Regions from separate parts of the Dyella japonica A8 genome, predicted to be linked through region 2. Evidence: predicted binding sites of a transcription regulator. Region 2 holds the regulator's gene; the other holds the start of a gene.

Region 1 (15,697 bases), 1.1 Mb from region 2:
TGCCCCCGTAGCTCGCCAGACGGCCGTTGGTGGCCAGCCCCGTGCCACTGGTGACGCCGGCCGGCTGCCACTGATTGTCCTTGAGGAAAGCGTAATGCGTCACCACGAACGAAGCGTCGTAGTCACCCTTGGTATCCGACTTCAGAGACAGGCCCTGCATCAGGTGATGCGCGCTGAGCCGATAGGTGTTGCTGGCGAACCCGGCTACCTTGCCGTAGGTCGGATCACCGGCGGCATCCGCCAGGTACGTATCCGTGCGCGACTGGCCGTGGTTGCTCCAGTAGCCCACCAGATAGCTTGCCCTCCACTGGGGCGTGATGTCGTAGGTCAGCTCGCCGTTGAGATCCAGCATGCGCGTATGCAGCAGGCCGCCCGCGCCATAGACGTTCGCCACCTGGCCGGTCTTGTTCAGCGCCGGAATCGTGCCTCTGGTGCCGGCCGGCGTGTTGTTGCCCGTGATGATCGACAACGGCTGGCTGAAGCTGTTCATCGCGCTGGCGCCAAAGAACCAGCCCAGCTTGCCACTGCGCCCACCGGCCGTAAGGCTGGTCTGGCTGGTGCTGTAGTCGCCGTGCGTGCCGTACAGGTCGAAGGACTGTACCGCCTCGGTCTGCTTGATGGTTACCTCGGTCTTGTCGGGCATGCGCGTCACGATATGCATGACGCCACCCATCGCGTTGCCCGCATACGCGGCGGAATACGGCCCGTACATCATGTCGATGTGGTCGACAGCCTCCGGCGAGGTCATGCCCCAGCGCGGCGCACCGATGGTGTTGTTGTTGGCGATCAACGCCGAGATCGGGATGTCATCGATATACACCAGCGTGCGCGCACTGGAGTTGACGCCCCAGGTACGCGTGGCAAGCACCGGCTGCGTATCGCCGTAGTTGCGCTTGCGGACGAACAGGCTGGGCAGGTATTTCGCCGCGTCTTCCACGTCCACCAGGTTCACGGTGGCCTCGACCTGCTCGGCGGGCACGGATACCACCGTGGCGGGAAAGCCCGGCGCGACCAGCTTCTGCGTGGCGGCGGAAACCTTCACCGGATCCAGGCTGGTCACCGTCTTGTCGGCGGCCGCGGGTTCCGGCGGATCGTCAGGCCCGCCCTGGGCCATGGCGATGGATGAAGCAAGCAACGTGAGCGGCAGCCCAAGGGCCGCCCCACGCAAAAAGGAAAAGCGCATGACATGAATTCCAGACTGTCCAGCACCGCTGGGCGGCGCATGGCGAAGGCACGGCAGGCACGGGCAACAGGCGCACCCACGCGACTCCACGCGTGTTCACGCCCATACCCTGTGTCGCCGTCGAAAGCAGTCAGTGGCGCACGACGTGCACGCCAGGCTGCATGAGCGTCATCCCGGCAGGATGGACGGTGGCCCCCGCGGATTTGCGCTGAGCACTGGCTGTGCGTGCCACGACGCAGGCGTGGACATGGCCGGTGCGATCACCGGCAAGGGGGTCGCCAGAAGAAGGGCGACGACTCCGCCCGAAAGCAGCGGCGTGTGCGAAAGCAGCACGCAGTAGCCGCAGTGATCCAGATGCTGGGCAGGATCGCCCGGCATATCGGGCGCAGGGGGCGTGCCTGGCGTATGCACCATGCCGGGCATATCCGGCATACCGGGCATGGCAGGCATGGACGAATGGTCGCCACCTTGCCCCTGCATGGCGCTTGCGTACGCCGGAGCCCAGCCCGGGAGGGCGCGCGAAATGGTCGGCGCGGCCACGAGCAGCCACATGGCGGCGATAGCCAGCCACGCAACAAAGCGCCGTGATGTCCTGCGTCGGATCAAACGTTTCCCCAACCCTTGAGTGGGCTCCAGACATCATCGCATGAGCGGAGCGTTCTGGCACCGCCCGTCAGGTGCGGCGTGGCGTCGCCCCGCGTAACTCAGCCTGCCGCTTTCTTGATGAGCGATGCCAGCGTCGCCTCATCGGCCGCCGTCAGCGCCGTCAGTGCGAAGGCCGTGGGCCACATGTGGCCGTCGTCAAGCGTCGCCTCCTGCATGAAGCCAAAGGTCGCGTACCGCGTCTTGAATTTTTCCGCGCTCTGAAAAAAGCAGACGACCTTGCCGTCCTTGGCATACGCCGGCATGCCGTACCAGAGTTTCGGCGAAAGCCCCGGCGCGTTGGCTTTGACGAGCGCATGCAGCCGTTCGCCCAGTGTGCGATCCAGCGCCGCCATCCCGGCGATTTTCGCAAGCACAGCGCCTTCGTCGTCCACCTTGCCGCCGCGCCGACGGCCGGGCGCGGAAGCCTTGAGCTCCTCGGCGCGCTCCTTCATGGCGGCCTGCTCCTCGACAGAGAACTTCCCGGCAGGTTTCTTTGCCGCCTTGCCGACCCTTGGGCTGCTCGACGCCTTTTTCCCGGACATGGGTACCTTCTCCGTTGCGACAAGTTTCCGGGGCCGATCCATCCCGGCCCATGCCCACCATCACTTGCTGGCGCTTTTGGCGGCTTTCGTCCGTGGCCGGGCGGGTGCGTTCTTCTTGAGGTTCGCGCGGTTGTAGGCAATCGCGGCGCGTACGAGTTGCTTCAGTGCGCGCTTGTCGATCTTGTCGCCCTCGTGGAAATCGATGGCCCGCCACTTACCGCCATCCAGCCCTGCATTGAACAGCCCGCCAGGATCATCCAGCTGCGCGCCGTGCATGAAGGTGATCTTCACTTTCTCCTTGTGCGCATTGGCCACCGCGATCATGCCGTCACATGACCACACCGGACTGCCCATCCATTTCCATTCCTCCATGATGCCCTTGTCGGCACCGAGCATGGTTTCGCGCAAACCGGCCAGCGTCTTGCCCCGCCAGTCCGTGATGCCTGCAATCAGCTGGTCGATGCGTTCTGACGGATTCATCGTGTCACTGCTCCTGGCATGCCTGAAGGGACGGGAACACGGCTTGGGGGTGCACCGCGCCAGCGCATACTGCCGCCACGCCGCGTGCGATACAAACCCCTTTCGTCACCCATCACGGTATTCAGAACACTCCCCGGGCTCCCCGGCGGCGTGCAAAAATTCCACACCCTGCACTACGCGCCTGCCTGGCGCTGGGCGGGCACACTCAAGGAAAACGCACGCATGACCACGCTGCTGCTGATTCGGCATGGCGAAGTGGAAGGCATCACCCCACCCACGTTTCGCGGCCGACTGGATCTGGCGCTGACCGAGAACGGCAGGCATCAGATCGCGCTCACGCGCGATCACCTCAGCCGCCACTGGAAGCTCGACGCGATCTACTGCAGTCCGCTGTCGCGCTGCGTACTTACCGCCGGCGGCATTGGCAGCGCCTTCGGCCTCGAAGGCGTCACGCAAGCCGGCTTGATCGACATCGATTACGGCAACTGGAGCAGCCTGCCGGTGGCCGACGTCGAACAACGCTGGCCGCACGAAGCCAGCTTCTGGAAAACCGCGCCGCACCGGTTCCGCATCCCCGGCGGCGAGTCGCTGCAGGAAGTGGCCGCCCGGGCGACTGACACGCTCGCCGCCATACTCGATGCCCATCCACAGCAGACCGTCGCCGTGGTCACGCACGACAGCGTGATCCGCGTGCTGCTCTGTCATCTGGCTGGGCTTCCGCTGTCCAGTTACTGGCTGTTCCAGCCATCACCCTGCGGAATAAGCGTGATCCACGCTGGCGATGGCTTCGCGATCCCGGCCATCAACCACACCCAGCACCTGCTGCAGCCCTGACACTTCGCGCCAAGCTTCCGCGCGGACCGGGATGAAACCGGGCGGAAACAACGAAGGCCCTGCATACCGGCAGGGCCTTCGTTTGTTGTGCACCTCAACGCGCCGCCGCTACCGATAAGGGAACCGCGCCGGGCCACCCGTCGCGATACCACTTGCTCATCCCATCATCGTGCCTGGCGCAGCACCGGTGCATTAGTGCCCTTTGCCCTTGGTCTTGGTCAGACCCTTGCCGTGGGACTTGTCGCGCGCCACGCCGCGCACTTCCGGCCCCACCTTCTCGTCGGCAGCCTTGGCGGACTTGGCTTCGGCGGATACGGCATCACCGTGCGCGTCGTGGTTCATCGACATGCTGGCCGGCATGCCGCCAGAGGCGCCCGGGCCGCCGCCACCGTGTCCATGCTGCGCCGACGCCATCAACGGCATGGCAAAGAGCGAAGCGACCAATGCAAGAGGAATGAGTTTGCGCATGACATGGCTCCTGTTCACGGAAAAGCACGGCGGCGTCTGCCGCGTGGGCGGTGAACGAAACATGGGCCCGGCGCGCCATACCGGCGATGAATGAAACGGCCCGGATTCCGATGCCCGGCATTTCCGTTCAGCACCGCTTTCTCTTCTGTCAGCGAACTGAAAGGCCGCAGCCGGCAGGCATTGGCCCGACGGCAAGGCTCTCGGGATCAGGCATGCGTGGCGCGGTCACGCCCTTCATGCTTGGAGCGATAAAGCGCTTCGTCGGCCCTTGCCAGTGCGGCATCGAAAGTTTCGCCTCGCCGCACTTGCGTCACGCCAAAGCTGGCGCTGACGCGTTCGAGGTTCGTATCGTGCGCGAACGCCTCCGGCACGGAGCAACGCAGGCGCTCGACCAGCGCCATGGCATCCGCCCGGGGCGTCTGCGGCAGCAACAGCACGAACTCTTCGCCACCGATGCGCGCCACCACGTCGTGCGCGCGCAGGCTGGTCTTGAGGTGTTGCGCGAAACGCAGCAGCACGTCATCGCCCGCCGCATGCCCCAGCCTGTCGTTGATCGCCTTGAAGTAGTCCAGGTCAACCACGACCACGGTCAGCGGTTCCGCCTTGCGCGCCGTACCCAGCAAGGCGCGGATGGCGTCTTCCACGCCGCGACGGTTAAGCAGGCCGGTCAGCGCGTCGGTGCGTGCCTGTTGCTGCAAGCCCTTCGCCAGGTCGGATGCCACGATCAGCAGCGTCATCACGCCGGTGCCGATCATGCCGGTCGGCGTACCGATGGAAAGCACAAGGATAAAGGCCTTGTCGCTGATGATGCCGCCCGGCCTGGCCAGCTCCGCCGCCACGCCCACGCTCATCGCGTATAGACCGTAGAAGATCATGATCCACCGCGCGAGCGCGCCGGTGCCACGCTTGTGCCACAGCGTGGCGACGATCCAGCCCACCATGTAAGCATCGCCAGTCGCCGTCAGGAGGCGCGAGGTGGCGCGCCACGTCTGCGAATGATCGATCCACTCCCAGAGAATCCATACAGTGAAGACCAGCCAGCCCGCCATGACGCCCCGGGATGAGCGCGACGCCCGCCGGCGGAATCCCCACGCCAGCAAGGCGAAGCTGGCCACCGACGCATGGCAGGCCAGCGTGGCGAACAACTCCACCTGACCTGGCCAGATCTGTCCCGCCGTGCGTAGGCCGTGGCCCACGGCGGCCGCCAGGAATGACCCGGCCCACAGCGCCGCGTGCCGCTCCAGCCCGAACCGTCGCCAGGCCACCAGTAGCGCAAGCCCGAACATCAGGCTGATGACGACGATGCTGCCCGAGGTAATGAGAGAGGAAAGCACGCGGCATCTCGGTGAGGGCGACGGGAACAACCGGCAACGCACACAGCGCCACCGCCGTGTGGCATGCGTGCACCAAGCCGGTATCGGCCACGACGTGGCTGGCTTTAGCGCCGCTAACAGAACCCCGCGAGATCCCAGCTCCGTCATTCCGGACTGCGCCGGAATGACGAATGCGAGATGTCACTGAGTTTTGTTTGCGGCTCTTACCAGCGCACCGGCAGCAGCGGACTTACGCTGCGCCGGCTATGGCCTGCAGCACCTGCCGACGCCCGTCGTCGAGTACCTCCTCGGCAAGTGCGGGTGCCGCCTCGGCCACCGCACGCGAGAGCACCAGCGAACCGACCATCTGGCTGAAAAGCGTCACCGCCTTTTTCCGCTTCTCCTGCGGGCTCTCGCCATCCATCAACGCGGCCAACTGGTCGATGTTCCACGACAGGCCGTGCGCATAGGATTGCCGCGCCTCCGGCCCCAGCCGCCGGACATCGCCCGCATATGCGGTCAGCGGGCAGCCCGATTCGATGTTGGCCAGGTGCTCGGTGGACAGGTACCACTCCGCGTATTGCCGCATGGGGTCCGCCGCCTTCGCATGCGCCGCGTCGAAGCCAGCGAGGAGCAGGTTCGCGCCGTCTTCCATCGCCTTGTCCATGGCGGCGGCCACCAGGGCGTCCTTGGATTTGAAGTGGTTGTAGAAGCCGCCCTGGGTGAAGCCGGCGGCCTTGGTCAGCTCCGACAGGCCCACATCAGCCACCCCGCGCTCGCGAAAGAGCTTCTCTGCCGCGGTGACGATGGCTTCTTTGTTTTCAATGGCTTGGCGCTTGGAGACACCCATATTCCTACTCCCATTCAACGGTTCAATGGCGGCCATCCGAAAAAACAATGGTGATCACCATTGACACGGGATTTCCGCAGGACCATCCTACATCACGTCAATGGCGGTCACCATTGTGTTTCAGGCCGACCCGCCGCCCAACCATCCGTCATCGAAGAGGACACGACCATGTCAAAGACCTCACCCGAACAGAACAAGGCCCTCGTCATCGAGGCTTTCAACACCTTGTTCAACCAGCGCGACTACGACGCCGCCGAGCGCTTCTGGTCCGACAAGTACATCCAGCACAGCGCGCATATCGAACCGGGCCGCGACGGCCTGTTCAACCTGGTGCGCAGCATCCCGGACACCCTGCATTACGAGCACGGCCTGATCCTGGCCGAAGGCGACTACGTGATCGTGCACGGGCGTTTCACTGGCCACGGCCGCCCGGCCGCGTGGATTGCCGCCGACGTCGTGCGCATGGAAAACGGCAAGCTTGCCGAGCACTGGGACGTACTGCAGGACGAAGCCACCCAAACGGAATCCAGGAGCGGCCTGCCCATGTTCGGCAACCGCTTTCCCGCCTGATCTTTAGCCAATCTGATCCCCATCCCAGGAGTATCGTCATGAAACTCAACGGCAACACCATCCTCATCACCGGCGGCGGCTCGGGCATTGGTCGCGCACTCGCCGAGGCACTGCACAAGCGCGGCAACAAGGTGATCATCGCCGGCCGTCGCCGCAGCCATCTCGACGCCGTCATCACCGCCAACCCCGGCATGGAAGCGGTGGAACTTGACATCACCGACCCGGCAAGCATCGAACGCGTAGCCACCAGGCTGGTCGCGGAACACCCGGAACTCAACGTGCTGATCAACAATGCCGGCATCATGCAGGCCGACGACGTGGCCGGAAAGATCGACGATGCCCTGCTTACCGCCACCATGACCACCAACGTGCTCGGCCCGATCCGCATGACCTCCGCGCTGATCGAACACCTCAAGCGCAAGGAACACGCCGTGGTGGCGTACACCAGCTCCGTGCTCGCCTTCGTGCCCATGGCGGTCACCGGCATCTATTCGGCTACCAAGGCAGCGATTCATTCCTACGTGTTGTCGCAGCGTTTCATGCTGCGCAACACCGGCGTGCGCGTGCTCGAGATCGCGCCGCCGTGGGTGCGCACCGAACTCATGAACAGCCAGGAGGCCGAACAGGCCATGCCGCTGGATCAGTTCATCGCTGAAACCATGACCGTGCTCGGCACCGACGCCGATGAGATCCTGGTCGAGGCCGCCAAGGGCTTCCGCGCCAATGTCGGCCCGGGCGAGCACGCGCTGGTCAACGGCTTCAACGAGCAGGCGCTTGCGTTGTTTGCCACGGCCTGACCAGAACGTCTCGCTACAGCAAAAAAAAGCCCCGGGAAAACAGCCCCGGGGCTCGTTCATGCACAGATGACGCTTAGAACTTCCAGACAAAGCCTCCGCGGAAGCCACTGTCCACCACGCGATGCCCCACCTGCCCGTTGTAGGCCAGGCTGACGTTCGCATGGCGGGTCACCGGCACGGACAGTCCCACATCCAGCACCATCACATCGCGGGCCAACGGCACGCCATCAACCGCAAACGCGTCGCCACCGGCAAGCCCCATCTGCGCCTGCGGGTTCACCTGTCCGAACGCATGACGCCAGCCCAGCATGGCGTGTGCATCGAACACATCGCCATTGAGCTGGAAGTGGGTCGCGGCGCGGGCGCCCAGCGTGCCGTAGGTCAAGGCATCATCGTCACCCTGCACACGCAGGGCAGCCGCTCCGCCATGCTCGGTGAAGCCATCGCTATGGAGGCGAACGTAGGCAGCCTGCGCAAACGGCTCCAGCGACATGCGCCGCCACTGCATGAGGTAACCGCCTTCGGCGAACGCCTGCTCCGTCGAGGCCTTGCCGTGCCCCAGCAGCTGCTCGCCGACCGTGCCGAAGGCCACGCCGCGCGTACTGTCGAAACTATGGCCGCTATAGGCGACGCCGCCGCGCAGACCCCATGCACCCCACTGCGAGCCGGCATACAGGCCGACGTGCGCATCGTCGCTGGCATCCGAACTGTGATGGCTCGCGGCCTGCAGCGACGTCTGCGTGTAGCCGCCCAGCGCGCCCACATGCGTGTACTCGCCCACTGGCATATCCGCGCCGATGACGAAACCACCCAGCGAACGCGATACAGCCGCCGCGTTGCCGTTGCTGTCGCGATGCCCCCATGAGCCCAGGAACTGCCCCCACCACGCCAGGCCATTCGCCGCCGACGCGTCGGCGCTGGACGCGCTCGGCGTGCCGCCGCCATCCAGCTGGCTCAGCCTTCCGTTCACGGCATCGCGAATGAAGTGGCTGTCTTCGAGGAAGGTGCCACGCGCGCTGGCGTGGATATCGCCCTGCAATTGATCGGCCGCGCTACGGATAGCCGCATCGCTGGGCAGGTTCGCCACCGCCGCGAAAATGGCGTTGTTCGCAGCCAGTGACTGCACGCCATTCAACGTCGACACTTCGTTGCGCGTGGCACCTACGCTGCCCAGGCTGCGGTTCTGCACCACATCCAGATAGACGTGCTGCGCGTCATACGCGGTGGCGATGCCGAGCACGGCGCTGAGCGTCGTGTTGCCACCCAGCGTGTACGTGCCGGTGACACCCTGATTCGCCGTAAGCACGGTGTAGCGCGCGCCCTTGGTGTAGAACTCGCCTGCCGGCGCCGGCCCCACGGTAAGCACCGCACCCTGCGCAAGGGCGGCCTGTCCGCCCACGACGATCTGGCTGGAGTCTCCCGGTTGGCCGGGGTTCGCCGGTGCCAGATAGTTCGAGCCGGCGGCCTGCAAGTAATTGCCTGTCACTGCGAAGCCAGGGCCCGTGGGCATGACGGTGCCGCTTACGCTGAGCGAGCCGCCGATATGGCCCTGCCCCGTCAGCAGGCCGCTGCTCACCACCGAACCGGCGATGCGCCCGCTGTTGGCGAGCCAGCCCTGATTGACCACCGAACCACCGATGCTGCCCGTGTTGCCGAGCACACCCAGGTTGAGCACGCCGCCGGCGAGGGAGCCGGAAAGATCCAGCTCACCCTGGGCGGCGATGCCCGTTGCCCCGGTATAGGTGTTCTGTCCGCTCAGCACTTCGCGCCCCGACGACACCACCAGGCCGCCACCGCCGCCGCTACTCAGGCCACCATCCGCCAACTGACCGGCGAAGTTGCCTGACGCATGCGTGAGCATCAGCACGTTGCCGCCCAGCTGCACCAGGCCCGCACCGGACAACGACGTGATGGTGGTGGCCTGCGATGCACGCGAGATGTCCAGCACGCCATCGATATGGACGTCCGAGGACGACGCGATGCTGCCCGGCCCGGCGATGCCCAGCCAGCCGGAGGGATTCACCACCGTCGCACCGGTATACGTATTGGTGCCGCTGAGGTTGACGATGCCACCGGCCGCCACCGTGAAGGGACCGGTGCCCGAAATCACGCCAGCCAGCCCCAGCGGCCCCATCGCGGACGTCACCGTAAAGCCGGTGGTGATGGCCGCATCCGTGACATAGAACGGCGTGTAGCCAGTGGCCTGATTCTGCAGGTCGTACATCACGGCATTGCGGAAAAAGAAGCCGATGCCGTAGATCGCGCCATTCGGGAACCCGCCATACGGCCCCACCGTCACCACGTTGGTGTAGTCGCCGCTGGAGTCGTCGCCCGTAAGCACGGAACTTGGCTGCGCCCCCGGCGCCACGCCCGTGGCCGTCAGGGTGATGCCCGGCACTTCATCGCCATTCGCATTGATATGCCCCGCCGCGGTTTCGCCCGAGAGCAGGCCCACGCCATTGTCGATCAGCATGATGTTGGGCGTGCCGGTATCGAACAACGTCGGCAGGCTGGCACTGCTGGTGGTCTTGCCGTCGCTCAACGCATACATGAACTGCGTGTCGAACTGATTGGCCGATGGTGCGCCGGAGAGTGCGAATGTGCCTTGCGCACCACCGATCCACGGCACCACGCTCAGGAACTGCGCGCGCAGCGCTGGCGTCAGCCCCAGAATCAGGCAACCGGAACCACAGTTGCCCGGCACACCCGCGCCACCGTTGGCTTCCACGATATAGCCGCTCTTGCTGAGCATGCCCGGCACGCCGTTGCCGAAATCACCTGCGCCCACGATGCCGTAGAACACGCCCTCTTCCGGTGCCACGCCATTGGCCAGGTTCTGCTGGAAGCCCGTGTCGATCTTCAACGTCACGCCATTGGCCGTACCCACCGGCGCGCCCGTGGCAGTGGACGTGACATAGGCGTAGTTGACCGCCACCGGCGCACCGCCCGGCGTCGCAAAGTTCGCCACCTGCGCGCCACTGGTGGAGTTGTAGAACTGCATGCTGGCCACCGTGGTGGAGGCCTGCAGGTAACCGTACGTGCCGTCGCCATAGAGATAGAACTGCAGCGGCCCCGTCGCCGTGCCCGCCTGCGTGGGGAACCATGCCGGCCCCGACCCGTGCAACGCGGTCAACCCCACATCGATGTTGAACGAATCGGAGCCTGTGTCGAACAGGTATTCCTGCGGCTGTGCGCCGTTGACGCCAACGTTGATGCCAAGCCGGTAGCCGAACTGTCCGCCACCGTAATTCTCTTGAATGATGTCCAGCGGAATGTCGCTGGTTTGTGCCCATGCCTGCGTGGAAAACGCGCACGCCAAAGCCAAGGCCAGTGGCCTGTATTGAATCTTCCTCACCCTCTCCCTCCATCCATCGTTTTATGGGCTGCCGGCTTCCTGCGGTTGGACGGCAGCTGGCCGTGCCGGCCCGGCCACTGCGATACGTCTCCCCGCAGCTATGACGGGCGAGTGACCTAAAACGGAAATGGATCACAGTACGGAGTGGTGGTGAATCAAGCGGCAAGAAAATGCGCCCGGCGCACACGCCTTGGAGCGATAGCCCGCGTTTCTTCCTTGCGATAGCCAGGCCGCGAAGCCGGCCGCCCTCGCGCGGCCACCCGTTTGACGAGCCCAGGAAGCAAAGCACGCCGTCCTTTCTTCTCCGCCAAACTTTAAGCCCGGCTTCGCTGCTCACCGGCTGCAGATGCCGCCGCGTCGCCGTCGCTCATGACGGCGCCTTGTACTTCCCTGGTCGAAACATTTGGAAGCGCTGCGAATCATCTACCGCGAAGTAGTCCGCTGGCCCACCACCTCTCAATATGGGCACGGAGGCGGCTGTGCTGTAGATGCCGTCGACCAGCAGCCGCTTGTCGATGTGCACGGCCACAACCTCACCAAGGACGAGCCACGTATCCACCAACGTTTCATCGGCGCCCTTCAACTGAATAAGTTGTGTCAATCGACACTCGAAGTTCACCGGGCTCTCGGCGACGCGAGGCGGCTTTACCAATGTCGACGGCGCATGGGTCAACCCGGCCAACTTGAATTCGTCAACGCCGGGAGCAGCAACGATGGAGGTCATATTCACCGCCTCCGCCAGCCCCCTGGTTGCCAGGTTCCACACGAACTGACCCGTTGCCTGGATGTTCCGAACACTGTCCTTCCAGCCCACGCTGGCAAATCCGATGATGGGCGGCACGTAGTTGAATGCATTGAAGAAGCTGTAAGGCGCGAGATTGATGCAGCCTTCGACAGATCGCGTCGACACCCATCCGATGGGCCGCGGCCCCACGATCGCACTGAACGGGTCGTGAGGAAGGCCGTGTCCAAGCCTGGGTTCGTAGTAGTGGAAGTTTTTCTCAGTCATCAGCGCGAAGCACCCTGGCATGGATTCGCGTCATCGACGCAACCTTTAGAGCGTCGCCTGCAGGTGCAGCGAGAAAACAAAACTGTCTGGCCGGCTTGTGTAGGCACCGGGTCGAATAACGTATTGAACAGCGGGCCGCACGATAAGCCAGTGAGTTGCCTGGACGCCGTAGTTGAGCTCATACAACTGCTCATTGGTTTGCCCGGCTTTGCCTGCCGCCTCCTCAGCCTGGCGCGTGCGCGCGGAAATATCCAGGCGCGTCCAGGCGAGGCTCAGTATGTCGTCCTCCCGGCTAGGGAAGGTGCCGCGCCAGCTCAGGCCAGCCTCCCACGAGTGGCGCATCAAGCCCGTGGCTGCATCGGCCTGGGTGGCAATGGCGAACGCGGAAATGCCGCGGACCGTGTCGAGTGACGGCTTCCAGAAGCGCTGCTCCAGCTGGACATACTCGCCCGTGCGATGGGATGCCGTCTGCCCCGCCGCCCCAAGCACCGGCGCATCGGATGTGTCGAGATAGAAACCGACCTTGTAGGTACCAGGATAAGCGCGGGGACTTTGTCCGTGCACATAACCAAATTCAACGGGAATCAACGCGCCCGTGGTGCCTACAAAACTCAGCTTGAAACCTCCGTTGGCCTGCTTTCGCGACGGGTTGACGTCGTAAACGCCGGCTTGTGCGTACCAACCGGAAGGATCCTTCCACTTCACGCGCATGCCCCACTGCCCCGTCGGATTGTCCAGCCATCCGGAGCTGTAGATGGGGCCCAGGGGATGTCCGCATTGCCCGTTGTTGTTGAAGTTGCAAACGTTGGGCAGGCCGCCGAAGTCATTTCCCATCGAGTAGAAGCCGCCCTTGATGCTCAGGCGGCGATCCATGAAGAAACGTTCGTACGAAAGCTCGTCGAAGCGGAAATTCTGGCCCTGACCCCAATAGGCCTGATCCTGAATGTACGCGCCGGTATAGCGCTCGTGGACGGCGTGACCGAAACGGTCGGAGAACACCACGATCAGGGAGCCGTCGAACCCGAACAGCTTGCCGGTGTCGATGATGGCGCCGAAATCGATGCTCTGCGCTGACGTCCAGCCATGGCCTTTGTAGCCTTTATCGTTGATGCCGGGTTCCACGATGATGTGTCCCGTCAGGTTGATGCCGTGCGCCTCCAGCCATTCGCGCCCTGACCAATCCTGCGTCAGCGGCACCTGCGGAACGGTGTCGACCGGCCGGGAATCGCTCGGTGGACTCGCGCCCTGCGCAAACGCCCCCACACTCACCGTCAACAGGCTGATGGAAGCCATGGCCCAACCGTACGTCATACCCGTGCCCCCAGCTTCCGACGACGACACCCGAACCACCACCCGAAGAGAAGCACGAAAATCCCCAGGACCACCAGCGCTCCATAGCGCACCAGGCCAAGAAGGACTGGCGGCGATCCGCCCTGGCGTATCCGCGCCACATCGCCCGCGTTCATCGAGTCGCCAGGGCCGAAGGTCTGGCGGACATAGCTCAACACCGCAGCCACTTGCGCATCGTCCAGGGTCTGGACGTAGGAGCCCTCGGCAAAGTGCGGCATCAGCACGTGCTTGCCTGCCACGGTGCGATCCACCCCGAACAGCACTACCGCGACAAGGTTGTCCGGACGTGATGCCCCCACCGTGGAGTTATGGGTCAACGACGGGTAATAACCATCGCGACTCCCCTCTCCACGCGCCCCATGGCAGCTCGCACAAAGGCCTGAGTAAAGCGAGGGGCCGCTGACGGCCTCGTTTGCCGTGCCGCGGATGGCCGATTCCGGCATGGGCGAACCCGGCCATGCGAACGCGGGCCGCTGCACTGTCGCATCCTTGATGGGCGGTATCGAGCGGACATAGCGCACAAGGGCAGCGATATCGGCGTCACTCAGCTGCGAAAGGCTGTGCGTAATCGCTTCGGCCATGCCGCCGGCGGCCTGAGCCTTGCCGGGCACGCGCCCTGTCTTCAGGTACTGACCCAGCTCGGCATCCGACCACCCACCCAGGCCACTCACCGGATCGCTGGTAATGTTGGGTGCGTACCATGAACCCAGCGGCGCACCGGCATAGGCCTGGCGAGACAACTCCTGCATCAGCCATCCGCGTGGCGTGTGGCACGCCGAGCAATGCTCCAGGGCTTCAGCAAGGTAGGCGCCACGATTCCATGCTTCGTCATGCGAGGCGTTGGCGGAAAAGCGCTTTCCATCAAGGAACAACACGTTCCACGCCGCCATCGAGAATCGCAGGTTGAATGGAAACGGCAGGTGTGTCTCCGTGGACGCACGATCGACGGGAGTCACTTCCGTCATGAAGTACACGTAGAGAGCGTGAATGTCCTCATCGGAAAGTTTCGCGTACGAGGTGTAGGGCATCGCCGGATACAGATGCGCCCCGTCTTTGCGCACCCCTTCGCGAAGTGCCCGGGCGAACTCGCGCTCGTCATAGTTGCCAATACCGTAATTCTTGGAGGGCGTGATATTGCTCGACCAGATCGTGCCCAATGGGGACTCGATGGCGTAATTGCCCGCATACGCCTCGCCTCCCCCGGGTTGGGTATGGCATGCCGCGCAGTCCGCGGCCGTGGCCAGGTACCGCCCGCGCTCGGCCACGGCGTCGGCCGACGACGCATGGGGTGCGACCAGGGCGAGCATCAACCATCCCAGCAGGCATGCCCGTTTCATGCGGCACGCCCCATGGCATCTGCTGCCTTCAGCGCCAGTGCGGCCATGGTGAGCGTGGTGTTCACCACACTCGCCGATGCCATGGGGCCACCGCCAGGCAGCCACAGATTCGGGTGGTCGTGCGCCCGGCAATCGCCATCGACCACGGAGCTGCGCGGGTCCGCCCCCATGATGGTCGACCCCATGATGTGATTGTTCGCGTTGAGTGCCGTGGTGATCTCAAACTCTTCCGCGTTGAAAAGCGATCCGATGTGACGAAGTTGATCGCAGGCCTTGTCATAGCCTTTGTGCACGTAGTCGCCAACGGCGTAATAGATGTCGGGGCAAGCCAAGCCATGGCCATCGCGGCGCGTCTTGGACAGCGTAAGCCGGTTGGCGGGATCCGGTAGCGGTTCCAGGCTGATCGACAGGTCGACGCCAAGCGCGACACGACGCCGGATCTCCTCGTCAAGCGCCTTGCCGGTCAGGCCGCGCTTGAGCGCTTGCGAGGTGGCGGTGGGAACACGACTGATATTGTTGAGAATGATTTTATTGGCCGAATACTGGGAGCGGAATTCGCCTTCACGCGGACCGACCATGCAGCTGGACTGTGCGGGGCCGCGCCCGAGCCATAGCGGGCGATCTGCGAGAAAGCTGCAATGGAAGCCCGAGTGGTCCATCATGTTGCGGCCCACTTGATCAGACGAGTTGGCAATGCCCCTTGGGTTTTGCTTGTTGGCGGCGAGCAGAAGGAGCCGCGGCGTTTCCAGCGCATTGCACGCTATGACGAACTGACGCCCGGTCGCTTTGTGACTGACGTGCTTCGCGTCATACCAGTGCACCGCCGTCACGCGGTTGTTGTCGTCGGTATCGATCCCGTAGACGACAGCCTCGTCCAGCACCTTGGCACCCACGCGCTCGGCGGCCTCCACGGTGTGGATGGCGTTGTACATGGCGCCGATGGGACAGATGGGCTGGCAGTTGT
Region 2 (15,697 bases):
ATTGCGCTGTGGTTGTCGATGCACAGCGTGCCGGGTGCGTTCGAGTCGCTGCAGACCAGCGCCTGGACGCTGATGCACGAACTGGCGGGCGGTTGAGGAGCCTGCCATGTCGGAACATGACGAACAGGAACGCACCGAACAACCTTCAGAAAAACGCCTGCGCGAAGCGCGCGAAAAGGGCGATGTTCCCCGCTCACGCGACCTGTCTGGCGCCGTGGTGGTGCTGGCCGGCGTGGCCGCCCTGATGAGCGGCGGCGAAGGTTCGATGCTGCATGTGCGCCGCATCTACAGCCTTGGCCTGAGTTACGGGCGCGACGCCTTGTTCAGCGACCAACTGCCGGGCCGCGTGCTGTCCATGGCCATGCACGAGGCGTTCGCGCTGTTCGCGCCGGTGGCCTTGGCCACGGTGCTCGCCGCGCTGGCCGCGCCCGTATTGCTGGGCGGCCTTAATTTCAGCGCCGAGGCGTTGCAGCCGAAGTTCGAGCGGCTCGATCCCATCGCCGGCCTGGGCCGCATCTTCGCCATGCGCGGCCTGGTGGAGCTGGGCAAGTCGCTGCTGAAGCTGCTGCTGATCGGCGGTGTGCTGCTGATGGTGCTCAAGGGCTGGCAGAACGACCTGATGTCCACCGGTCGCGGCGAAGTCGGCGCGGGCACGGTGAAGGCCATGAGCCTGCTCGGCCATGGCGCGCTGCTGTTCGGCTCCATCCTTGCGTTGATCGGCGGCGCGGATGCGCTGTACCAGAAGTTCGACCACACCAAGCGCCTGCGCATGACGCGCCAGGAACTGAAGGATGAGGCGAAGGAGAGCGACGGCAACCCCGAGCTCAAGGCGCGCGTTCGCCAGATGCAGTTCCAGATGGCGCGCAGGCGCATGATGCAGGAGCTGCCCAAGGCGGACGTGCTGGTGACCAACCCCACGCACTTCGCCGTGGCCTTGCGCTATGACGAAGGCCGCATGGGCGCACCGCGTGTGATCGCCAAGGGCATGGACGAACTGGCCATGCAGATCCGCCTGGTCGCCTCCAGTCATCGTATTCCCGTGGTGGAAGCGCCGCCGTTGGCACGCGCTTTGTATGCCACCACCCAGCTCGATCGCGAGATTCCTTCGACGCTCTACGTCGCCGTGGCGCAGGTGCTCGCGTACGTGTTCCAGCTCAAGCAGGCGGTGTCGCGCGGCGAGCCGCCGCCGACGGCGCCGCAACCCGATGTCGATCCGGACCTGATGGGTCCCTACAAGTTCTGACGGAAACACCATGGCCAACGCTACTGCCCTCGGCAATCTGAAGTCCCTTGGCCGCCGCGGACTCGGCGCGCCGGTGATCATGCTCGCCGCGCTGGCGATGATGATGCTGCCGCTGCCGCCTTTCATCCTCGACATGCTCTTCAGCTTCAACATCGCGCTGTCGCTGGTGATCCTGCTGGCGGTGATCTACGTGATGCGCCCGCTGGAATTCGCCGCGTTCCCCACCGTGGTGCTGATGGCGACCCTGCTGCGACTGGCGCTGAACATCGCCTCCACCCGCGTGGTGCTGCTGCACGGCCATGACGGTCCCGGCGCGGCCGGCAAGGTGATCGAGGCCTTCGGCGAGTTCGTCATCGGCGGCAACTTCGCCGTGGGCCTGGTGGTGTTCGCCATCCTCACCATCATCAACTTCGTAGTGGTGACCAAGGGCGCCACGCGCGTGTCCGAAGTGACGGCGCGCTTCACCCTGGATGCCATGCCCGGCAAGCAGATGGCCATCGATGCCGACCTCAACGCCGGCCTGCTCAACCAGGAACAGGCACGCGAGCGTCGCCAGGAAGTGCGCGAGGAAGCGGACTTCTACGGCTCGATGGACGGTGCCTCCAAGTTCGTGCGTGGCGACGCCACGGCGGGCATCCTGATCCTGATCATCAATATCGTCGGCGGCTTCTTCGTCGGCATCCTGCAGCACGGCCTTTCCGCCGGCGAGGCAGCCAAGACGTACACGCTGCTCACCATCGGTGATGGCCTGGTCGCGCAGGTGCCGTCGCTGATGCTGTCCATTGCCACTGCCGTGATCGTTACGCGCGTGTCCAAGTCCACCGACATGGGCAAGCAGCTGGTAGGCCAGCTGTTCGGCCAGCCGCGCGCACTGGCCGTGGCCGGCGTGGTGCTGGGCGTGATGGGCCTGATCCCGGGCATGCCGAACATCGCCTTCCTGCTGTTGGGCGGCACCTGCGGCGGCGCCGCGTGGCTGATGATCAAGCGCGAGCGTGAGGCGCAGGAACGCGTAGCCAAGGCCGCCGCCGACGTGCCGCCGCCGGCCGCCCCCCCGACGGAGCGCCTGGAGCTGGGCTGGGAAGACGTCGCCAGCGTTGATCCACTGGGGCTGGAAGTGGGTTATCGACTCATTCCGCTGGTGGACACGCACCAGGGCGGCGAGCTGATGGGCCGCATCAAGTCGGTGCGCCGCAAGCTGTCGCAGGAGATGGGCTTCCTGGTGCCGGCGGTGCATATCCGAGACAACCTGGACCTGGGCCCGAACACCTATCGCGTGACCCTGATGGGCGTGCCGATGGGCGAGGCCGAGGTGCACAACGATCGCCTGCTGGCGATCAACCCCGGCCGCGTGCAGGACGGCCTGCAGGGCATTCCCACGCGCGATCCGGCGTTTGGCCTGGAGGCCCTGTGGATCGAGCCGGGCCAGCGCGAGACCGCGCAGAGCCTGGGCTACACCGTGGTCGACCCGGCCACCGTCATCGCCACGCACCTTTCGCACATCCTGCAGAGCCACGCGCACGAGCTGCTCAGCCACCAGGACGTGCAGCAGTTGCTGGACCGCCTGGCCCAGACCGCGCCGAAACTGGTGGAAGATCTGGTGCCCAAGCGTCTGTCGCTGGGTGTGGTGGTCAAGGTCATGCAGAACCTGCTGGCCGAGCGGGTGCCGATCCGCAACATGCGCTCCATCGTCGAATCCTTGGCGGAACACGCCGGCCAGAGTCAGGATCCCGGCGCGCTCACGGCCGCCGTGCGCGTGGCGCTGGGGCGCCAGATCGTGCAGGAGATCTCGGGGCTGGGCACGGAGATCCCGGTCATCACGCTGGCGCCGGAACTGGAGCAGATCCTCATGGGATCGCTCGCCAATGGCGGCGTGGCGGGCGCCGCGGTGGAACCGGGCCTGGCAGACCGCCTGCAGCAGGGTGTCGCCGACGCCGCCCGCAAGCAGGAAATGAGCGGCGAACCGGCGGTTTTGCTGGTCGCGCCGCAGCTCCGTCCGTGGCTCGCGCGCTTCACCCGTCATGTGGCACAGAACCTGCACGTACTGGCCTACAACGAAGTGCCGGACAACCGCCGAGTGCGTTTGGTGCAGGCGCTGGGCCGTTAAACGAACAGACGAGCGAAGGAATGAGGGATGCGTAGCGAAGGCGCAACAAGCCGGCTTTCGGGGGCTGCGGCGAACGGCATGCAAGGCATGGCCGTGCGTTCGGGCCACGCACTGCTCGCCACCGTGTCGCGGAGCCACAAGGCATGAAGATCAAGCGTTTCGTGGCCCCTGACATGCGCCAGGCCATGCGTGCGGTGCGCGAGGACCAGGGGCCGGATGCGGTCATCCTGTCCACCCGCCGGATGGATGACGGCATCGAGATCATCGCCGCTGTCGATTTCGACGAAGCCCTGGTTCGCGAAGCGGCACGCCACGGCGCCCCGCTGGAAGTGGAAAACCGCGCCGTCGCTCCCGCGCCGGCTGTCGAGATGAAGACGGTTGCCGCGCGACGTTCCGACGTCACGCCGCCGCCGCTGCCGACGGCCAGCCGTCGCGACGACGAAGGCGTGACGGTGTCGCTCTCGCGCCGCGCCATGCCGCCCCGCGTGGAACCGGTGGCCGAAGCGTCCGTGGTCCGGACCGTGGAAGCCCCGGTCACCCCGGCCAGCCGGGCCGTCGAGCCAAAGCCCGCGATGACCGAAGCGGCGCACGCGGGCGATGCCGCCGACGTGCCGGCCTCGATCCACCCGCTGCTCGAACGCGCCCTGCAGGACACCGCACGTGTCCGCGCCGAACTGGGCAGCCTGCGCGACCTGCTGGAGACGCAGCTGTCGAGCCTGATCTGGAACGACATGGAGCGCCGCCAGCCGATGCGTGCCCGCATCCTGCGCGAGATGACCCGCCTGGGTATCGAGCCGGACGTCGCGCGCCAGCTGGTGGGCGAGCTTCCCGTCGAAATCAACGCCGAACAGGCGCGTTACCTGCCGCTGGGCGTGTTGAGCCGCAGCCTGTCGATCAGCCCGCGCGACCAATCCGAGCGTCGCGGCGTCACCGCGTTGGTCGGTTCCACCGGCGTGGGCAAGACCACCACCATCGCCAAGCTCGCCGCGCGCGCGGTGATGCGCCATGGCGCATCGCAGGTCGCGCTGGTGAGCACCGACCATTACCGCATCGGCGCGGCGGCGCAGCTGGAACACTATGGCCGCCTGCTCGGCGTGCGCGTATATCCCGCCTACGACGCCGACAGCCTGCGCCACGTACTGGAGCTGCTGCGCGGCCATCACACCGTGCTGGTGGATACCGCCGGCCTCGCCGGTGGCGATCCGCGCCTGGCGGAACAACTGGACGTGCTGCGCAACGGTGGCGACCTGCGCGCCTGCCTGGTGCTGGCGGCGAACGCGCACGCCTCCTCGCTGGACGAGGCCGTGCGCGCCTACCTGCCGGTGCAGCCGCACGCCTGCATCCTCACCAAACTCGACGAGGCCCCCAGCCTCGGCGGCGCGCTGTCGGTGCTGATCCGTCACCGTCTCGCGCTCGATTACATCACCGACGGCCAGCGCGTGCCGGAGGACATCGCCACCGCCGATGCGCGGGTGCTGGTGTGCCGTGCCGCGCAGGTGCTCAAGGGCAACACGGCGGCGGATGACATGGTCATGGCGGATCGTTTCGGACTAGCGGTGGCAAGCGCATGAGCGGTGTTTTCGCAATGAACCAGGCGATGGGGTTGGAGAGCATGTTGCGTGCGCTGACCGAACGACATAGCCGGCAGGCGCCGGTGCAGGACCAGGCCTATGGACTGAGCGGGGTGGCGCCGCGCAAGCGTTGCCGCGCCATCGCGGTCGCCGGTGGCAAGGGCGGCGTGGGCAAGACCACCGTATCGGTGAACCTGGGCATGGCGCTCGCCAGGGAAGGGCGCCAGGTGATCCTGCTCGACGCGGACATGAGCCTGGCCAACATTGACGTGCTGCTGGGCCTGACGCCCACGCGCCACATTGGCCACCTGCTGGACGGCAGCTGCACCATCGACGAGCTGCTGATGCCCGCGCCGCACGGCCTGAAGGTCGTGCCGGCCGGCTCGGGCACGCGCCGGCTTGCCCAGCTCGGTGCCGGCGAGCACGCGGCGGTGATCCGTGCCTTCGACGATCTGATCACGCCGCCGGACTACCTGGTGGTGGATACGGCCGCCGGGTTGTCCGACAACGTGGCGATGTTCGCCGCGGCGGCGGACGACGTGGTGGTGGTGGTGTGCGACGAGCCGGCCTCGCTGACCGATGCCTACGCCTTGCTCAAGGTGCTGAGCCGCGATTTCGGCGTGCGCCGCTTCCGCATGGTGGCGAACATGGTGCGCAACCTGGGCGAGGCCAAGCAGTTGCACCAGAAGCTCGCACGGGTGTGCGACCGCTTCCTGGACGTGGCGCTGGAATTCATGGGGCATGTCCCGCACGACGAACGGCTCAAGCAGGCCATCCGCCGCCAGAGCGCGGTGGTGGATCTGTGGCCGTCGAGCCGTTCGGGGCAGGCATTCAAGCAATTGGCGGGTGCGGTCGATACATGGGGTGAACCCGAGCGACTGGGCCTGGACCGCATCGCCTTTTTCAGCAGGCAGGCCGCAGTAGCGACGGGGTGGTGACATGAGCGTGGCTTCCGAATATCTGCAGCTGCAGCGGCAGAGTGCCGACGAACTGGTTCGCCAGCACGCGCCCCTGGTACGCAGGATCGCCTATCACCTGATGGGTCGCCTGCCGCCCAGCGTGGACGTCAGCGACCTGATTCAGGCCGGCATGATCGGTTTGCTGGAGGCTGCCCGCAATTTCACCACCGGCAAGAACGCGAGCTTCGAGACGTTTGCGGGTATCCGCATCCGTGGCGCGATGCTCGATGAATTGCGGCGCACCGACTGGACCCCACGGTCGGTGCATCGAAAAGTGCGCGAAATGGCGGAGGTCGTTCGTCAGATTGAAATCGAAACCGGTGCGGATGCCGATGACGCCGAAGTGATGCGGCGACTGGGCATGGGTGCCGAGGAATATCACCAGGTGCTGGCGGATGCCGCGAGCGCGCGCCTGCTCAGCCTCTCCGCGCCGGACGACGCGGACGGTGGCGCGGCGTTCGACGTGGTCGACGGCGACAGCCTCAGCCCGGCCGACAGCGTCGAGCACGAAGGCATGCGCGAGGCGCTGGTGGAGGCCATCGGCAGTCTGCCGGAACGCGAGCAGCTGGTGATGTCCCTGTATTACGAGGAAGAGCTGAACCTCAAGGAGATTGGCGCGGTGCTCGGTGTGACGGAGTCGCGCGTGTGCCAGATCCACGGCCAGGCCATCGTGCGCTTGCGTGCGCGCATGAGCGGTTGGCATGAGGGGCAGGCCGAGAGGTCAGCGAAACAACGCAAGGGAACGAAAGGCATGTAACACGGGCGCGATCGCCGGAGCGGAAGAGACGGGCTCTCGGTTCTCGCAGCGCGGCGGCCATCGGGTTGGCGCCCAGTACAAGCAGTCGTTTCAGCAACCACATCTAGCCAAGTGACGCGCAGCGGAGAAAGCGTTTGGACAAGAATATGAAGATCCTCGTGGTGGACGACTTTTCCACCATGCGGCGCATCGTTCGCAACCTGCTGGTCGAGCTCGGTTTCAGCAATACGCTGATCCAGGAAGCCGACGACGGCGAGAACGCGCTGACCATGTTGCGCAACAACGCCTTCGACATGGTCGTGACCGACTGGAACATGCCCAACATGACGGGCATCGACCTGTTGCGCGCCATCCGCGCCGAGCCTTCGCTCAAGGGCATGCCGGTGCTCATGGTCACCGCGGAAAACAACCGCGACCAGATCATCGCCGCCGCGCAGGCGGGCGTGAACGGTTACATCGTCAAGCCGTTCACCGCCGTCACCCTGCAGGAAAAACTCAGCAAGATCTTCGAACGCCTGGCCGCCAGCGGAGCCAACGCATGAACGCACAAGTCTCCCTGCTAGCCGGCGAATCGATGCCGCAGGAACTGCACGATCTTCTCAACAGCACCGACGGTGCTGCCTTCGAACAGGCGCTCGACGTGCTGGTACGCCAGCGCGAGCAGCGCCTGTTCCGCGCCCTGGGCCTGCTGGCCCGCGACCTGCACGATGCCGTGCGCCGCCTGGGCGGCGACCTCGCGCAGGAAGGCGTGCCGGGCAGCGTCGCCGACGCGCGCAAGCACCTGCAGGACGTGCTGGAAATGAGCTCGCAGGCCGCGCACCGCACGCTCGACTTCGCCGAGCGCATGCGCCCGCAGGCCGAGACGCTGGCCGCCAACGCCAGCGCGGTGATCGAGGGCACGAGCGAAGGCGACGTTGCCCACGTGCTGGCCACGCAGGCGCAGTCGTTCGCCAACGAATACCGCGAAGGCATGGCCGATTTCGTGGTGGCGCAGTCGTGGCAGGACCTGTCCGGCCAGCGCATCAAGAAAGTCGTGAACTTCATCGGCAGCGTGGAGAACTCGCTGCTGGAACTGGTGAGCCTGACCGGCGCGCTGGCAACGGGTGAAGCCGCCGCGGGCCCGGTGAAGGTGACCAGCCAGGACGAGGCGGATCGCCTGCTGAGCGAATTCGGTTTCTAAGAGCCTGGTCATGATCTCGGTATGGCGGCTACTTCCTCACCGTCATCCCCGCGAAAGCGGGGATCCAGTGACTTTGGCATGGCGTGAAAGTCACTGGATGACCAGCCATCCGGCTGTTGATGAAGCGCCTCCCGCTTTCGCTGGAATGACGGTGAAGCAATGCCGGGTTCATGAACAAGCACCAAGGACACACGCCTGATGGATCCCACGCTGGACAGCGAGCTGCGCAACGATTTCCTGGTGGAAGCCGGGGAGCTGGTGCAGCGCCTGGGTGAACAGTTGATCGGGCTGGAAGGCTCGCCGCGCGACGCCGAGCTGCTGAACGCCGTGTTCCGCGCGTTCCACACGGTGAAGGGCGGCGCAGGGTTTCTGGCCATCGAGCCGATGGTGCAGTTGTGCCATCACGCCGAGGACCTGCTCAACGTGGCGCGCAACGGGCAGCTGCTGCTCGATGCCGCGCGCATGGACGCACTGCTCGAAGCGCTGGATCTGCTCAACGACATGATGGCCGCGCTGGCCGGTGGCCAGCCGATGGCGATGCCGCCGCAGGCGCTGCTGCAGCGCTTGATGCCCGGTGCGGCGGCTCCCAAGCCGGTGCCCAAGCCCGTCGCTCCGCCGGTGGCGCCGCCGCCCAGTGACGGCACCATTGACGATTCGGAATTCGAGGCCCTGCTGGACAGCCTGTATGGCACCGGTGGCGCACCGGGCGCACCGGCGGCGGAATCGTCCTCGGGCAGCATCACCGACGACGAATTCGAGGCCTTGCTGGACAATCTGCACGGCAAGGGCGGCATGCCCGGTGCGGTGGAAGCGCCGGCGGCGGCCACCACGGCCGGCACGATTTCCGACGACGAATTCGAGTCGCTGCTCGACAATCTCCATGGCAAGGGTGGCGTGCCGGGCACGCAGGCATCCGCACCGGTGGCCGCTCCCGCGCCGGCGCCCGCTGCTTCGGCAAAGGCCGCAGCCCCTGCGCCGGAAAACACCGTGCGCGTGGACACCGCGCGCCTCGATGCACTCGTGCACCGCGCCGGTGAACTGGTGCTGGTGCGCAATCGCCTGCTGAGCCTCGCGGCCAAGAACGGCGACGAAACGCTCGAACTGGCCGCCACGGAACTGGATCGCGTCGCCGACGCCCTGCAGAACGCCGTACTCGGCATGCGCATGCAGCCGGTCGGCCGCTTGTTCCAGCGTTTTCCGCGCATCGTTCGCGACCTGTCGCGCCAGCTCGGCAAGGACGTGGAATTGGTGCAGGAAGGCGAGGGCACTGATCTCGACCGCAGCCTGGTCGAGGCGCTTGCCGACCCCATGGTGCACCTGATCCGCAATGCGCTCGACCACGGCCTGGAAATGCCGGAAGAACGCGAGCGCGCCGGCAAGCCGCGCAAGGGCAAGGTGACGCTGGGTGCGAGTCAGCGCGGCGAGCGCATCGTTATCACCGTGTCCGACGACGGGCGCGGCATGAATCCCGAGGTCCTGCGCCGCAAGGCGGTGGAGAAAGGATTGATGGACGAGGCGCAGGCCTCGCGCCTTACCGAGAACGAATGCTACGAAATCATCTTCCGCCCCGGCTTCAGCACGGCGGCCACCGTCTCCGACATCTCCGGTCGTGGCGTGGGCATGGACGTGGTGAAGACGCGCGTGGTGGAACTGGGCGGCACGCTTTCCGTGCGCTCACAGCTGGGCAAGGGCAGCACGCTGGAATTGGCCGTGCCGCTGACGCTGGCGATCCAGCGCGTGCTGATGGTGCGCGTGGGAGCGCGCCTGCTCGCGCTGCCGCTGAGCAACGTGGACGAGGTGTTCGAGCTGGCGCCGGGCCAGCAGCAACAGCTCGACGGCCGCGCCGTGGCCTCGCATCGCGGTCGCGCGCTGGCGCTGGCAGACCTTGGCGGCTGGGTCGGCGTGGAAGGCCCGTCGGGCCGTCACGTGGTGGTGCTGCACATCGGCCACATGCGCCTGGGTTGCCTGGTGCACGAGGTGATCGGCCGCGAAGACGTGATGGTGAAACCGCTCGGTCCCCTGTTCGAAGGCGTGCCCGCCGTGGCGGGTGCGACGGTTACCGGCGACGGCCGTCTGGCGCTGGTGATGGATCTGGCCGGTTTGTCCGGCGCAGACGGTCAACTCCTCCCCACTCTGCGTGTGAATAGCTGACCATGGACCTGGTAAGTCTCATCGGCACGATCCTGGCGTTCATCGTCATCATCGTCGGCACCGTCCTCAAGGGTTCCAGCGTGGAAGCGCTGTGGAACCCGGCCGCGTTCGTCATTGTGTTCCTGGGCACCATCGCCGCGTTGCTGGTGCAGAACTCCGGCAAGGTGCTCAAGCACGCCATGTCGATGTTCCCGCTGGTGTACAAGCCGCCGCAGCATCAGCCATCGGACCTGATCAGCCGCATCGTGGGCTGGAGCGAGATTTCGCGCCGCCAGGGCCTGCTGGGCCTGGAACCGCAGATCGATTCGGAAAGCGACACGTTCGTGCGCAAGGGCCTGCAACTGCTGGTCGACGGCAGCGAGCCGGAGGCCATCCGCGGCGTGCTGGAAGTGGAAGTGGGCGCGCGCGAGCATCACGACCTGGCCGGTGCGAAGGTATTCGAGAACGCCGGCATCTTCTCGCCGACCATGGGCATCATCGGCGCGGTGATGGGCCTGATGGCGGTGATGCAGAACCTGGCCGACCCGAGCAAGCTCGGCCACGGCATCGCCGCCGCGTTCGTGGCCACCATCTACGGCGTGGCGCTGGCCAACCTGCTGATGCTGCCGATGTCGGCCCGCTTGAAGGCGCTGATCCACAAGCAGACGCAGATGCGCGAAATCCTGATCGAAGGCCTGGTCGCGATCGCCGAAGGCGCCAACCCGCGCCAGATCGAAGCCAAGCTTCAAGGCTACCTGGCGTAACCGGGCGCAGCATCGTGGCCAGGAAGAAAAAACATCACGAGGACCACGTCAACCACGAGGCATGGGCGATCCCCTATGCCGACCTGATGACGCTGCTGCTGGCCTTCTTCGTGGTGATGTACGCGGTCTCCGTGGTGAACGAGGGCAAGTACCGCGTGATGTCCAACTCCATCATCGAGGCGTTCAACGGCTCCAGCCACGTGATCGCCGCGATGCCGCAGACGCGTGCGCAGCCGCACAACGTCGATCCGGCCATTGCGTCACCGCAGTCCCGGCCGGGCGCTGCCACCACCCCGGTGAGCGTGCCGATTCCAGCGCGCCCGCAACTGGTGCGTGTCGCGGATTCGCGCTCGGGCTCGGAGTCACAGGAGAAGCGCAACTTGGAATCGATCCGCGACCAGGTGCAGCGCGCGTTGCAGCCCCTGATCGACAAGCAGATGGTGATCGTGCGCAAGACCACGTCGTGGCTGGAGATCGAGCTGCGCACCGACATCCTGTTCGCCAGCGGCGCGGCCAGGCTCTCGCCCGAGGCGAACGACATCCTCGACAACATGGCGTCCATCCTCAAGCCGTTTCCCAATGCGGTGCGCATCGAGGGCTATACGGATGACCGTCCCATCAATACCGCGCTGTATCCGTCCAACTGGGAGCTGTCCGCCGCGCGCGCCGCGAGCGTGGCGCGACTGTTCTCCGAGCAGGGTGTGGATCCGTCGCGGCTGGGCATCATGGGCTGGGGCGAGTACCGGCCCAGTGCCGACAACACCACGGCGGACGGTCGTAACCACAATCGCCGCGTGTTGATCGTGGTGTTGAGCGAAGAGGACGCGCCCAAGCGCTTCCTCAACGACCTTCAGAACGGCCAGCTGACGGCGGACGATCGCGGTGCGCCCGCGCCGTCCGTGTCGGCAGCGCCCGCAGCGCCCGCTGCCGTGGTCGCGGTGGCACCGGCAGCCGGCAAGTCCGCACCGATCGTGGAAGTGGTGGCGCCCAAGCCGGTGGAAGACGCGCCGGTGAACAAGGTCATCCTCGCCAGACCCGTGCGCACCGCGCAACAGGACGGCGATGCGCGGCCGGATCTTGCGCCGCAGGTTTCCCTGCCCGATGTCGCCGCCGGTGCCATCAGCGTCGGCGGCGCGCGCGTGAGCTCGCCCGAGCATGGCCCGTGAATTGCATATTCGTCGTACCGGTCGCCAAGACCAGAGCAGGGGAGAGCGTGTCATGACCCAGGGACACAACACCGAGGACTGGCTGTCCTTCCGCATCGGCGGGCAGTGGTATGCCGCGCCGCTGACGCAGGTGAGCGAAGTACTGCGCGACGGCGAGCTCACGCCCGTGCCGGGTGCGGCCGCTGACCTGCTGGGCATTCGCCATCTGCGCGGACGCATCGTGCCGGTACTGGACGGGCGGCGTCGCCTCGGACTCGACGAGGAAGGGCGGGTGGACCCGTTCCAGGTGCGCCTGGTGATGCTCTCGCACGGTCCGCACCTGGTGGGCATCCGCGTGGATGCCATTGGCGACCTGTTGTCGGCCAAGGCGGCCGACGTTGCGCCACCGCTGCCCGGCGGCGCGGCGCGCGAGGATGACCCCGTGCAGGGCGTACTGCCCTCGCCGAACGGCTTCGTGGCCTTGCTCGACGTTCGTCGGCTGTGCCGCCTGCCGCTGGAGCACGAGGCGGCCTGATCCATCCGTCACCGGTCGAGGCTATCCTTGCGGCACCCCCGGGGCCATCCGTCTGCCCCGCCCGTGCCGCGATGGATAGGAGCCGCCCATGTCGTCGCAAGCCCCCGCATCGCCTGCCGCCTCGGCCAGCCAGCGCGCGGTCGTCATCGTCGCCGCGGCCTGCGTGCTGGCACTGCTGTACTTCGGGCGGGAGGTGCTGGTGCCGATCGTCCTGGCGGTGTTTCTCAGCCTGTTGGTGGCGCCGTGGGTGCGCCTGTCCCGTCGCGTCGGTTTGGGCCACGGCGCGTCAGTGCTGATCGCCGTACTGGCGCTGGTGGTCGTGGTCTCCGGCCTGGCCACCATGATCGGCACCCAGGTGGTGCACGTGGCGCGCAGCCTGCCGCAGTACGAAGTGACCATCCGCACCAAGGTGAAATCGCTGCGCGAGGAGACGCTGGGGCGGCTGGATTTCCTCCAGGGCGAACTGGGCAAGGTGATCGACGGCGGTGGGCAGGGCGCCGCGCCGGCACCCGCCGGCACGGCCGCACCGGCCTTCGTGGCGCCGCCCTACCTCACCAACGCGCCGGCCGAAGCCAAGCCAGCGCAGGCACCGGGCAAGACATCCTCTCCGCCACTGGCGTTGCTGACGCGCGTGTTGTCCACCGCGTGGGTGCCGCTGGAAACCGCGGGCATCGTGCTGGTGGTGCTGATCTTCGTGTTGCTGGAGCACGAGTCCCTGCGCGATCGCTTCATCCGGCTGGCGGGTGGCACCGACCTGCGCGCCACCACGGCGGCGATCAACGACGCGGGCGAACGCCTGTCGCGCTTCTTCATCTCCACCTTCTCGGTGAACTTCAGTGTCGGCGTGGCGATCTGGCTGGGCCTCACCGTGATCGGTGTGCCCAGCGCGCCGCTATGGGGCGCCCTCACGGCAGCCCTGCGTTTCGTGCCTTACATCGGCGTGTGGCTGGTGGCGGCCCTGGTGAGCCTGTTCGCGGCGGCGGTGGCGCCGGGCTGGTCGTTGCTGGCGATGACGATCGTGCTCTACCTGTTCGTGGAGATCGTGGTGTCGCAGCTGATCGAGCCCTTTCTCTACGGGCACACCACCGGCCTGTCGCCGCTGGCGGTGGTGGTGGCGGCGATCTTCTGGAGCTGGCTGTGGGGGCCGGTGGGCCTGCTCATGTCCACGCCGCTGACCCTTTGCCTGGTGGTGGCCGGCCGGCACGTGAAGGCGCTGGACCTGCTCAACGTGCTGCTTGGCGACGCGCCCGCGCTGACCATGCCGCAGCGCGTGTACCAGCGCGCGTTGTCGGGCGATGCGAACGAGATCCTCAGCGAGGCGCGCGACTTCCTGAAGCGCAAGAGCTTTGCCGCCTATTGCGATGCGGTGTTGCTGCCGGCGTTGCAACTGGCGCGCGTTGATCTTGGGGCCGGTGCGATCAGTACGGTGCAGCAGACCTCGGTGAAACGCACCATCGTGACCGTGGTGGAAGCGCTGGACAGCCACGAGAGCAAGTGGACGCGCTGGCGCCGGCGTGCCTCCGTGCTGGAGGACGCGAGCATCGGCCGCAGCCTGCGCCTGCATCGCGAGGAGGCTTACGGTCGCTGGCAGGGGCCGCTTGCCGTTCCGGCCGGCTCGGTGGTGTTGTGCCTGGGGCTGGGCTCGGTTGCCAACGATCTGTCCGCCGAGCTGCTCACGCGCATCCTGCGTGACCTGCACATCGATGCACGCCATCTTTCCATCGATGATTTCACTGCCTTCGACGCGGAGCCGCATCCGGATGCGACGCCCAATGCGGTGTCGATGGTCTATGTGGTGAGTGCCAACCCCGCCGCCGAGCAGGGCGCTTTCGACGATGCAGTGGCTATGGTGCGTGCCCGCATTCCGGGCGCGTGCATCGTCGGCGTGCTGTTCCCCGAACCGTTGGCGACGGTCGAGACCGCGCTACCCGCCAACGCGGACGTCAATGAAGTGGTGAGGTCGCTGGAGCAGGCCGCGCAACAAGCCATTGCGCGCATTCCCGAGAGCGGTGCCGCTGTGGCCTAAGCCCCGGACGACGGCATCACGCCGTCGACATCGTGGGTCGCCGTAGTGCATCGGCGCACTGCGCGGGGCAGGCGGAAATCGTAAGCAGGCCCCAAGGGTATCGGCGCGTCGCCGGTTCCTTTTCATGGCATGAAACTGCCGCGAGGTTTCCGTATTTATACGTAATCCACATAGGTGGATTTTCGCTTGTTCGCCATCGCACAGACGGCCACGCTGACTGTGTAGTCGGGGTTACCTGACGCAAGCATCTGGCGTTTCCTGTCATTGCCAATGGCGATCATTGTATGAAGCGACTTCTCTCGGGTTTCCTTGTCCTGGCCATTCTCGGCAGCCTTCCGGCGCACGCGACAGAAGGCGGTGTCGGACGTTCGATTACCGGCCTGCAGGCCGCTTCGTACTCCGGGCTGGTACCGCCTGCGTCCGGGTGGAACTGGCAGCTGGGCTATGCGTACTACAAGGGTGACATCAGCGGTTCGAAGGAAGTCCCGCTGACCGGTGGTGGTTCGTCGCTGGGCATCAGGGCGGAGTTCCAGCTCTTCTCGGCGGTGGGCATGTATATCTGGAACACCAAGCCGTCATCGTGGAATTTCGCCTCGATGGTCGACCTGCCGTTCGCCTACGTGGGGGCGACCGCGGACCTGGACCTGGGGCAGTTCCATCGCAGCGTGCACGACAGCACGACCGGCCTGTACGACATGACGTTCGTGCCCATCATCGCCAGCCACCATTTCAGCCAGACGCAGCACCTGTCGCTGGCGCTGTACATCGAGGCCCCGACGGGCAGCTACACCAAGGGGCGGCTGGCCAATGCCAGCCTCAATACCTGGGTGTTCACCCCCACCGTGGGCTACACGCAGTTGTTCAGCCAAGGCTCGCTGGAATGGAGCACGACGGCCGGTGTGGATTTCTATACCAAGGACAATGCCACCGACTACCAGAATGGCTCGGTGTTCCATCTCGATTCGCTGTTGGTGCAGCGCTTTCCCACGGGTTGGGGCATTGGGGCCGTGGGTGGATGGATCTATCAGATCGACAAGGACACCGGCCCGCTCGCCGATCGTTTGAATGGCTTCAAGGGACGCGCTGTGTCGCTGGGTCCCATGGTGAACTACCTGAAGAAGTGGCAGGGCGGCCAGGTCGAATTTTCGCTGCGCTGGCTGCACGAGTTCGATGTGAAGAACCGCACGCAGGGCAACCCTGCGATGCTGTCGGCGACGATTTCGCTCTAGCCAGGCCAGGGTGGAGCCCGGTGCGCGCGTCATCGTGGATGACGTGCGCACCGG

What was found. Region 2 encodes FliA, which starts transcription of late flagellar genes. Its sites were predicted from a motif close to TAAAGTTTNNCNNNCNNNGGCCGATAA; they were not measured.
Region 1: the regulator FliA is predicted to act here: its motif matches at 5,567-5,593, upstream of HY57_RS13685 (GGDEF domain-containing protein).

Annotation. Positions count from the first base shown of each region.
Region 1 is NZ_CP008884.1:3,269,385-3,285,081, forward strand. Features, by position in the region: gene HY57_RS13655 (TonB-dependent receptor) at 1-1,183, opposite strand, end outside; gene HY57_RS20935 (DUF2946 domain-containing protein) at 1,352-1,801, opposite strand; gene HY57_RS13665 (iron chaperone) at 1,888-2,370, opposite strand; gene HY57_RS13670 (DUF1801 domain-containing protein) at 2,431-2,850, opposite strand; gene HY57_RS13675 (histidine phosphatase family protein) at 3,073-3,684, shown strand; gene HY57_RS13680 (hypothetical protein) at 3,877-4,152, opposite strand; gene HY57_RS13685 (GGDEF domain-containing protein) at 4,359-5,486, opposite strand; gene HY57_RS13690 (TetR/AcrR family transcriptional regulator) at 5,716-6,351, opposite strand; gene HY57_RS13695 (nuclear transport factor 2 family protein) at 6,484-6,885, shown strand; gene HY57_RS13700 (SDR family oxidoreductase) at 6,924-7,682, shown strand; gene HY57_RS13705 (autotransporter outer membrane beta-barrel domain-containing protein) at 7,756-11,037, opposite strand; gene HY57_RS13710 (flavin reductase family protein) at 11,405-12,046, opposite strand; gene HY57_RS13715 (carbohydrate porin) at 12,092-13,339, opposite strand; gene HY57_RS13720 (c-type cytochrome) at 13,354-14,733, opposite strand; gene HY57_RS13725 (GMC family oxidoreductase) at 14,730-15,697, opposite strand, start outside.
Region 2 is NZ_CP008884.1:4,367,292-4,382,988, reverse strand. Features, by position in the region: gene fliR (flagellar biosynthetic protein FliR) at 1-96, shown strand, start outside; gene flhB (flagellar biosynthesis protein FlhB) at 107-1,243, shown strand; gene flhA (flagellar biosynthesis protein FlhA) at 1,254-3,347, shown strand; gene flhF (flagellar biosynthesis protein FlhF) at 3,491-4,918, shown strand; gene HY57_RS18620 (P-loop NTPase) at 4,933-5,856, shown strand; gene HY57_RS18615 (RNA polymerase sigma factor FliA) at 5,858-6,634, shown strand; gene cheY (chemotaxis response regulator CheY) at 6,769-7,176, shown strand; gene HY57_RS18605 (protein phosphatase CheZ) at 7,173-7,814, shown strand; gene HY57_RS18600 (chemotaxis protein CheA) at 8,013-9,965, shown strand; gene HY57_RS18595 (flagellar motor protein) at 9,968-10,708, shown strand; gene motD (flagellar motor protein MotD) at 10,723-11,874, shown strand; gene HY57_RS18585 (chemotaxis protein CheW) at 11,927-12,388, shown strand; gene HY57_RS18580 (AI-2E family transporter) at 12,477-14,414, shown strand; gene HY57_RS18575 (SphA family protein) at 14,699-15,643, shown strand.